Linked DNA regions of Novipirellula artificiosorum. The protein of the gene in region 1 interacts with the protein of each later gene in a pairwise test. Links are inferred from orthologs where the notes say so. Each region holds a gene or a part of one and is shown on either strand. Other genes may lie near its edges.

Region 1 (4,085 bases):
ACCACTGCACTGCCCAGCTCTCGATCGAGCGAGGCAAATTCGCGATGCTATTGCCTTCGAAGTTGCCAGCTTCGGTGATGTCGTAAACTTGGCAGAACCGCGCTCCCTCGTCATCCCCGAGTATCTGTTTGACTTCAGCAGGCGTCCAAACGTAGTACTTGCCTTCGACCCCTTCACTATCCGCATCTTCGCTGCAGTGAAAGCCGCCGGAGGGATCGATCATCTCGCGATCAAGATAGTCGAGGACTTCGCGAGCGACCGCAGCATGTCGCTGGTTTCCGGTAACTTGGAACGCTCTTACGTACACTTGAGCCAACAACGCATTGTCGTAGAGCATCTTTTCGAAATGGGGGACCAGCCATTTTCCGTCGACGCTGTAGCGGGCAAACCCACCGCCGATGTGATCGCGGATACCGCCGTCAGCCATCCGGTCGAGTGTCAATTCCGCAGCATCCGCAAGCTCGTTGTCCTCCGTGGTCAGACTTCGGCGAAGCAGCAGGTTCAAATCCGTTGCGTGGGGAAACTTTGGCGCGGAACCAAAACCGCCATCTTTGCGATCAAGGACTTGCAGCAATCGTGAAGTTGCCTGTTGAACAATCGAATCCCCAGGTACAGAGCTTGCAGGCTCTGCAGTGCCGCTTGCGAGCTGATGCAGCGAGTCGGTGATCTTACCCGCGTGATCCTCGACTTCTTCCCGTCGGTTCTTCCAAGCGTCAGCGAGCGCATCGAGAACATTGGTGAAGCCTGGCATACCCCCTCGCGGCGTCGCAGGCCAATAGGTCCCTGCATAGAACGGTTTCCGGTCATGATCCAGAAAGACACTCATCGGCCAACCGCCCCGCCCGGTCATCAACTGGACGGCGTTCATGTAGATCTGATCGATGTCCGGTCGCTCCTCGCGATCGACTTTGATGGAGACGAAGTTTTCGTTGAGAAATCGGGCGATCGATTCGTCCTCGAAACTCTCGTGCTCCATCACATGACACCAATGGCAGGCGGCGTAACCGACCGATAGAAAGATGGGGCGGTCGGTTTCGCGTGCTTTCTCGAACGCTTCCTCGCCCCATGGATACCAATCGACTGGATTATCCTTATGCTGGAGCAGATAGGGGCTGAGTGAGTTGGAAAGAAGATTCATGATGCTACCCGCGGAAGCTACACATCCAGGTTTCGGACGTCGAGCGCGTGCTTCTCGATGAATTCACGACGTGGTTCTACTTTGTCGCCCATCAGCAGACGGAACATCTCGTCCGCCGCACCGACATCGGTCAAGTTGACTTTCACCAGTGTCCGGTTTGCTGGGTCCAGCGTGGTTTCGCGGAGCTCTTCCGCATTCATTTCCCCCAGTCCCTTGAACCGCGTCAATTGCAACCCCTTTTCGCCAGCCGCGCGCACTTCGGCAAGTAGCTCGCGAAGATCCACGAGAGGGCGTCGGATGTCCTCGCCTCGAATCAACTCAAACCGCGGCGTGGTTGCTCCGGTGCGCTCGATCGGAATGATGTCCTCCAGTCCAAAACCGAGTGGCTGCAAGTCCTTCAACCCGCTGTTGATTGTTCGAACCTCGTGAAGCTCGGCCAGATGGGCCATCACTTCGGGCTTTTCCGGTTCCACCTTCGCTTCGGCGTCGTCTTCGTTGATCTCGACCGAATCGTCTTCTTCAATTTCTTCGTTATCAAGCAACCAACCCTTTTCATTCAGCAGCGTTTCGACCTCTTCTTGAGTGTGGAACCAATGTTCTTCGTTCTCATAGGTCAGCAGCAGCGAAGGCAACTTCCCGGCGACCGGATCGAGACGTTCGGCGTGGATACGAAGCGACACACCACGTCGTTCGAGCGCGAGGATCGCGTCTTCCATCGAGGCGAGCGTGGTGCACAGTCGACGCATCGTTTCGCCCTCGGCTCGACGACCGTCTTCGGCCTCAAACACGGTGTCATTGAGACCGCGTTCGAGCAGTTGCCCCTTCATCTCCTCTTCGCTTTGCACGTAATAACGCGACTTGCCATGCTGGACGCGAAACAGCGGTGGTTGTGCCACATAAACGTGACCGCCAGCGACCAATTGGTACATTTGACGATAGAAGAAACAGAGCAGCAGCGTGCGAATGTGGCTTCCGTCCACATCCGCGTCCGTCATGATGATAACTTTGTTATAGCGACGTTTGGTCAAATCCTGATCGGCGCCGATGCCGGTTCCGATCGCTTGGATCATCGATTGAACCTCTTCGTTGGCAAGCACCTTGTCTTCGCGGCTCTTGTAAGCGTTGATGATCTTTCCACGCAGCGGCAAGATCGCTTGGAATTCTCGCATTCGGCCTCCTTCGGCCGATCCGCCGGCCGAGTCACCTTCGACCAGGTAGACCTCGCACTCCTCCATGTTTTTGCTGATGCAATCTCGTAGCTTTCCAGGCAATCCACCACCACCGAGCGCGTCTTTACGTTTGCGCAACAGGTCTTTTGCTTTGCGGGCGGCTTCGCGAGCCTCGGCAGCCAACAACCCCTTGCGGACGATCGTCTTGGCAATTCGCGGGTTCTCTTCCATGTACTTTGCCAACTGCTCACCAACGCCCGTGTTAATGATCCCTTCGACCTCACTGTTGCCGAGCTTCGTTTTCGTTTGCCCTTCGAATTGTGGATGAGGAACCCGCACGCTAATGACCGCCGTGATCCCTTCACGAAAATCATCCCCTCCTGGGATGGTAGATCCTTTGAAAAGATTCTCTTTCTTTCCGTAAGTATTCAGTGTTCGTGTCAGCGCCGACCGGAACCCCGAGACATGCGTTCCCCCTTCAATCGTGTGAATGTTGTTGACATACGATTGAACATTCTCCGTGAACTCGGTGCTGTATTGCAACGCGATCTCATATTCCGTTCCGTCTTTCTCGCCGATAAGTTGGATCACATCGCTGTGCAGCACATCGCTAGCGCGGTTGAGGTGTTCGACAAATTCAACGATCCCACGTTCGTACTTGAAATCCCCCCCCTCGCCATTGCGCTCATCGTGAAACTTGATGTGGACGCCGCTGTTCAGAAACGCTAACTCCTGCAACCGCTTGTTGAGCATGTCGAAACTGTACTTGGTGACGCTAAAGATACGGCTGTCAGCCTTAAACGTCGTTTTGGTTCCGGTGCGTTTGGTCGCGCGCCCTTTGACGACCGGTCCCGTGGGCACGCCCCGTTCGTATTCTTGCGTCCAAGTGAACCCGTCGCGGCTGACCTCGACTTCGGCCCATTGGCTGAGGAAGTTCACCACCGTCACGCCAACCCCATGAAGGCCGCCAGAGGTTTGGTAGGCTCCCTTCTCAAACTTGCCGCCAAATTTCAAGACGGTCATGACGCCTTCGAGCGTGCTGACTTCACGATCAAGCTCTTCGGAGAGTTGGTCATGACGCGTGACGGGGATTCCACGTCCATCATCTTCCACCGTCACGCTGCCGTCGGTATGGACGGTGACCGAAACGGTGTTGGCAAACTTGGCCATGGCCTCGTCAATCGAATTGTCGACCACCTCGTAGACCAAATGGTGCAGCCCTCGGTTCGCCGTATCGCCAATGTACATCCCTGGACGTTCACGAACGTGTTCGAGGTCCGAAAGGTGTTGCAGATCTTTATCGGTGTATTCTGCATTCGCACTCAGTCGGGGCTTCGCTGCCACGACGGGTGCGTCCGCGCTAGCTGATGCGTCGGGCGTTTCGCCAGCATCCGTGACGTGCTTGAAATCGGGATCCGAAGGGGTATCGTCGCTCATGAAAAATCCGAGTGAACATCGCAGTGACTAACACAGGAAAAAACGCCGAAAAATCGACGTTTTGAGAAGCAGAAATTGTACCCTTCTTAGGCCGTTTCCGCGATGGGAGGTCAAATGCCGAAAAACGGCCTTCCGAGAGCTTGAACTCGCCGCTGCAGCTCGCCGCGTCCGACACCTATTGAGCGCGGCGTGAGAGGTATTTTTGGTACGCCTGCACTGCCAATTGGTCACAGCGCTCGTTCTCGAGATGGCCGTCGTGGCCTTTGACATGATTGAAGAGGATCGAGTGAGTTTGCATCAACTGATCGAGCGATCGCCAAAGCTCCTCGTTCTTGATCGGG
Region 2 (5,090 bases), on another replicon or contig:
TGACCCGAGTGCCATGATTAAAGAAAATGGCAAATACTACGTTTGGTACTCTCGCTCCGTTGGGCCCAGCCAAGGGTTCGGGGGAGACGTCGAAAACGAAAAGGTCTTCCCCTGGGATCGTTGTGATTTGTGGTACGCCACTTCGACCGATGGTTGGACATGGAAGGAAGAGGGCTTGGCGGTACCCCGAGGTCAAAAAGGAGCGTACGATGATCGCAGTGTTTTTACCTGCGAAATCATGAAGCATGATGGTCTCTATTACCTGTGTTACCAAACCGTCAAATCACCGTATAACGTTCGGGTCAAGAACCAAGTGGGGTTGGCCTGGGCCGATTCGCCGGATGGCCCGTGGACCAAGAGTGCCGAACCGATCCTCAGTCCGGCGAACAATGGGATCTGGGAAGGCGAGGAACAAAATCGTTTTCTGGTGAAAAAGAAAGGCGACTTTGACAGCCATAAGGTTCACGATCCCTGCATCCTGCCTTTTCAGGGAAAGTTCTACCTGTACTACAAGGGCGAGCAGATGGGCGAGGAGATCAATTTTGGCGGCCGCATGATTCGACACGGCGTGGCGATCGCAGAGGATCCCAAAGGTCCGTATATCAAATCCCCCTACAACCCAATCAGTAACAGCGGACATGAGGTTTGTGTGTGGCCCTACAAGGGAGGCATTGCATCGTTGATCACCACGGACGGTCCCGAACGCAATACGATCCAGTGGTCCGCCGATGGCATCAACTTCGAAATCATGGGTGCGATTCAAGGAGCACCGCATGCAATTGGATTGAATCGTAGCGCGGATCTCGAAGCCTCTCCCACCGAGATCTTGAGGTGGGGTTTGACTCATCAATATCGCAGTAGCGATTACCAGTACATCCGCCGCTTTTCGTCCTGGCCCGTTCGGCATCACACGGCCAAAGGGGAAAACGCAAAGGAATAACCGATCAGGCGATTCCCTCTTTCCAAGCTTCGGAAACGAGCTCGCCGATCTGGAAGCCTGCGACTCGGATCTTGGCGTGCTCCCAAAGCCCCCTAAAGTGAAGGCTGTAAGTGTTGTCTGACAAAGACTTTGCGCCATTGGCCTGAATGCGTGGGGCCGTTGTGAGCCAAAGCCGAAATTGGTACACTGGGTCGCTTCATTCGTAGGGAAAAGGGTGCATCTCGCACCACCACTCACGCTAGGACACCACGTTGGCAGACGACGACAATAACAACGAAAACGGCGAAACCGAGGGCACGGCACCCCAGGAGGGTAACGGCGGGAATGCGGGCGGAGCCGGTGCGTTTCGGATGATCGATTTGCCGATCGAGGACGAGCTACGCGAGAGTTATCTGACCTATGCGATGAGTGTCATCGTCAGCCGTGCGTTGCCGGACGTGCGCGACGGCTTGAAGCCGAGCCAGCGGCGAATTTTGGTCGCGATGAACGACTTGAACCTCGGCCCCGGCAGCAAACGGGTCAAGTGTGCCAAGATCTCGGGCGACACCTCGGGCAACTATCATCCGCACGGTGAAAGCGTGATCTACCCGACGCTTGTTCGGATGGCTCAAGAATGGAACATGCGATCCTTGCTGATCGACAAGCAGGGGAACTTTGGATCCGTTGCGGGGCTGCCGCCGGCGGCGATGCGATACACCGAAGCTCGCTTGAGTCCGGTCGCAGCGGCCATGCTCGAGGACCTGAAACTCGACACGGTCGATTACATACCGACCTATGACGAAGTGCGGACGGAACCCACCGTGCTTCCGAGCAAGTTCCCGAGTCTGTTGATCAACGGCAGCGGTGGGATTGCGGTGGGGATGGCAACCAGCATCCCGCCTCACAATCCGACAGAGGTCTGCGAAGCGTTGATTCGCCTGATCGATCATCCGGAAACGACGATTGACGAGATTTGTGAGATCATCCCTGGTCCCGACTTCCCCACCGGTGGGATCATTTGCGGCCGTGCAGGCATCCGACGCGGCTACAAGACCGGTCGGAGTACGGTCGTCGTGCGGGCCCGTTGCCGAATCGAAGAAATGAAAGGCAACCGATCGCGAATCGTTGTCTCGGAGATTCCCTATCAGCAGTACCGTGACCGAGTGATCGAGAAGATTGCGGCATTGGTCAACGGCGACCGTATCAAGGGGATTTCGGGGATTCGCGATGAAAGCGACTTGAAAGAGCCGGTTCGGTTGGTGATCGAGCTGAAACGCGATGCCGATCCCGACGTGGTGCTGAACCAGTTGTACCAATTTTCGCCGTTGCAAGACACGTTCTCGTTGATCTTCTTGGCACTGGTCGATGGCAAGCCTCGTGAACTGACGATCAAGGAGATTTTGCAAGAGTTCTTGCGGCATCGCATCACCGTCATTCGCCGCCGAACCCAATTCTTGCTCGCCCGCGCCCGACGCCGAAAACATACTGTCGAAGGTCTGCTTTTGGCGCTTGCGGATATCGACAAGATCATCAAGACGATCCGTGAAAGCAAGACGCAACCCGAAGCCAAGCAGCGATTGATGCTGATCGAGTGTCCTGCGGCGATGCTCAAGCGAGCGTTGGGGGACGACGGGTTCTCTCAGTTCGTTCTGGAACGGGGTGAATCGGAAAACTACACCTTAACCAGCGTCCAGACCGACGCGATCATGCGAATGACGCTCGGCCAATTGGTGAACTTGGAGCAAGAAAAGCTGTCAACGGAGCATGCCGCCCTGCTTGCCGAGATCACCGATTACTTGGACATCCTTTCGAGTCAAGAAAGAATCAACGGAATCATCAAGGAAGACCTTGAAGAGATGAAACGTCGGTTCGGCGATAAGCGACGAACCGAAATCAGCATGGAAGAGCTGGGTAACATCGACTTGGAAGACTTGATTACCGAAGAAACGATGGTCGTGTCGATCAGCCATCGCGGTTACATCAAGCGGACCCCCACCAGCGTTTACAACACGCAGCGTCGCGGTGGCAAGGGATTGAAGGGGGCAAAGACCGATACCGAAGATCCTATCGAACATCTGTTTGTCGCCAGCACGCATGCCTATTTGCTGTTCTTGACCACGACGGGGAAAGTCCGTTGGCAAAAGGTCTACGATCTGCCTCAATTGGCGCGTGACAGCAAGGGGCGAGCGATCGTGAACTTGCTGAATTTGCAAGAAGACGAAAAAATTGCTGAGTGTTTGGCGATCCGTGATTTTGACCAAGCAGGCTACTTTGTGGTCATGGCAACGCGCAGCGGGCTGGTAAAAAAGACGCGGTTGGAACAATACAGTCGGCCAAAGAAAGGTGGCATCATCGCGATCAAGTTGCGAGAAGGCGACGAGTTGGTCGATGCGGCGGTGATCGGGCCCGGTGACGAAGTCGTCTTGGTCACCGCATCCGGTATGGCGATCCGGTTCCGAGAATCCGATGCGCGACCGATGGGCCGCAATACCTCAGGCGTCAAAGGGATTCGTTTGGTCGGTGACGACTGTGTGGTCGGGATGGTCGTCGCAGATCCCGAGGCAACGTTGCTGACCGTGTGCGAAAAGGGCTATGGGAAGCGAACCTTCTTTGGCCCCAATGCGGGACCCGGTGGCACTGCGGAATCGGGGGATGGCGATGCCGGAGACGAAACCGGAGACGAAGCCTTGGAAGAATCCGGAGACGATGTTGCTGCGGAAGCAGACTCGGAAGAAGAGAACAGCTCCTCCAGTGCACGCTACCGCACACAAAAACGGGGTGGCAAGGGCGTTCGCGATATTCGCACAAGCAAGCGGAACGGCAAAGTGATCGGAATCGCTCGTGTCACGGATGAAGATGAGCTGTTTATGATGACCGCCAACGGCAAGCTGCAGCGGATCAAGGCGGCCGACATCAACGTGATCGGTCGAAACACGCAAGGCGTCCGAATCATGAACGTGGATGAAGGGGACAGTCTAGTTGCTGCGGTTCGCGTCCCGCCAGAAGAAGAATCCGATGAGGAGGAGGGTGCGGATGTGGTGACCGTCGATGGAAACGTCGTCGTGTCCGATTCGGAACTCGAGATCGCACCCGATGATGACGAAGCATCCGATTCCGATTCCTAGCGCTCGCCTGGATGATTCGTTGGAGTGGTAGGCTTTAGCCGATTGCGTGCTGGATCCTTGCTGAATCGGCTAAAGCCTACGACTCCAACGTGCGCAGTCTGTTTGCGACTCAATCGGTGTAAGCTGATTGCATGCAAAGGGTTTCGGGGAATACGTTTGGACGGGTGAATCATCCGGGTTAGACGTGGGCGGTTTCGCACACGGATTGTGATCCGGCGTTGACGTTGGCAATCCGTTGATGTTGGTAATCCGTCGTGCGATCCCGTACTTGCGCAAGACCGAGAGACGGCTCGGGCGGTTTCATTCTTCGTTTCGAAAGAACACGCCCAGCCAAACCGTCGGTCGAGAGCTGCTGGTTGACTCGACGCGATGCCTCTGATGAGCATCGATCAGCAGATGGTCCCCCGGTCTCATCGTTAACGCAGTTCCGTCTTCAAATATGAGTTTGGCCTCGCCCTGCAACAGGGCCACCCATTCGTGTTCCTCTTGGTCGTACCAGAAACCTGGTGGACTGGCGTGCCCCATGGAAACGATCCGCTCGACGCGCACCTGTGAGTTCGATGCGAGAACCGTAACGAGTTCTTCGGCAAGAGAGGTTGGCAACGGATCAAATAGGTTCGTCAATGCAAGCGTCTCACTTCGCGATTTAGTGTGATTCAGTCGATGGACCGCCCGGTGGGGGAATGCCCGTCGGGTGAGAGCCGCGGTTTCGGGCGAGTCTCGTTGCGGTCTGGAGCAGAAGGCAAGCGGCCCTGATCCGGTCACGGCTGTTTTAGCCTTATTTCGAGCTTACCAACAGAACGGACGATAAGGTAAACGACGAAGCGCGCGATATCGCTCAGCGAGTGCGTCCTGTCGCGCTTCGAGTTACTATTGCATGCCAAAATGATGACAAATGGAGTATGGCACTGCGATTGCAGCACAACTTGGACGCATCCCATTCTCTTTGTCCGAGGGCTATTCGATGAGACGAGTTTTGTTAGCAACGGATGGTTCCAGCTTTGCGGAAGAAGCAGCTTGGTTTCTGGCTCATGTTCCCCACAGCG

What was found.
Region 2: the proteins of Poly41_RS08635 (region 1) and gyrA interact in binary tests that used the Escherichia coli proteins (3 or more experiments, as listed by UniProt). The link is inferred for Novipirellula artificiosorum from one-to-one orthologs.

The regions. Positions count from the first base shown.
Region 1 is NZ_SJPV01000002.1:733,736-737,820, forward strand. What follows is about bases 951-4,085. They hold Poly41_RS08635 (DNA gyrase subunit B), read right to left. Parts: upstream 3,745-4,085; coding sequence 1,156-3,744; downstream 951-1,155. Other genes in these bases: Poly41_RS08630 (thioredoxin domain-containing protein), read right to left, coding at 951-1,138; rnhA (ribonuclease HI), read right to left, coding at 3,920-4,085. Also shown: more of Poly41_RS08630, read right to left, coding at 1-950. UniProt on the Escherichia coli protein: DNA gyrase negatively supercoils closed circular double-stranded DNA in an ATP-dependent manner to maintain chromosomes in an underwound state.
Region 2 is NZ_SJPV01000004.1:299,620-304,709, reverse strand. What follows is about bases 958-4,244. They hold gyrA (DNA gyrase subunit A), read left to right. Parts: upstream 958-1,290; coding sequence 1,291-4,044; downstream 4,045-4,244. Outside these bases: Poly41_RS13620 (glycoside hydrolase family 117 protein), read left to right, coding at 1-940; Poly41_RS13610 (cupin domain-containing protein), read right to left, coding at 4,345-4,668; Poly41_RS13605 (universal stress protein), read left to right, coding at 5,009-5,090. UniProt on the Escherichia coli protein: A type II topoisomerase that negatively supercoils closed circular double-stranded (ds) DNA in an ATP-dependent manner to maintain chromosomes in an underwound state.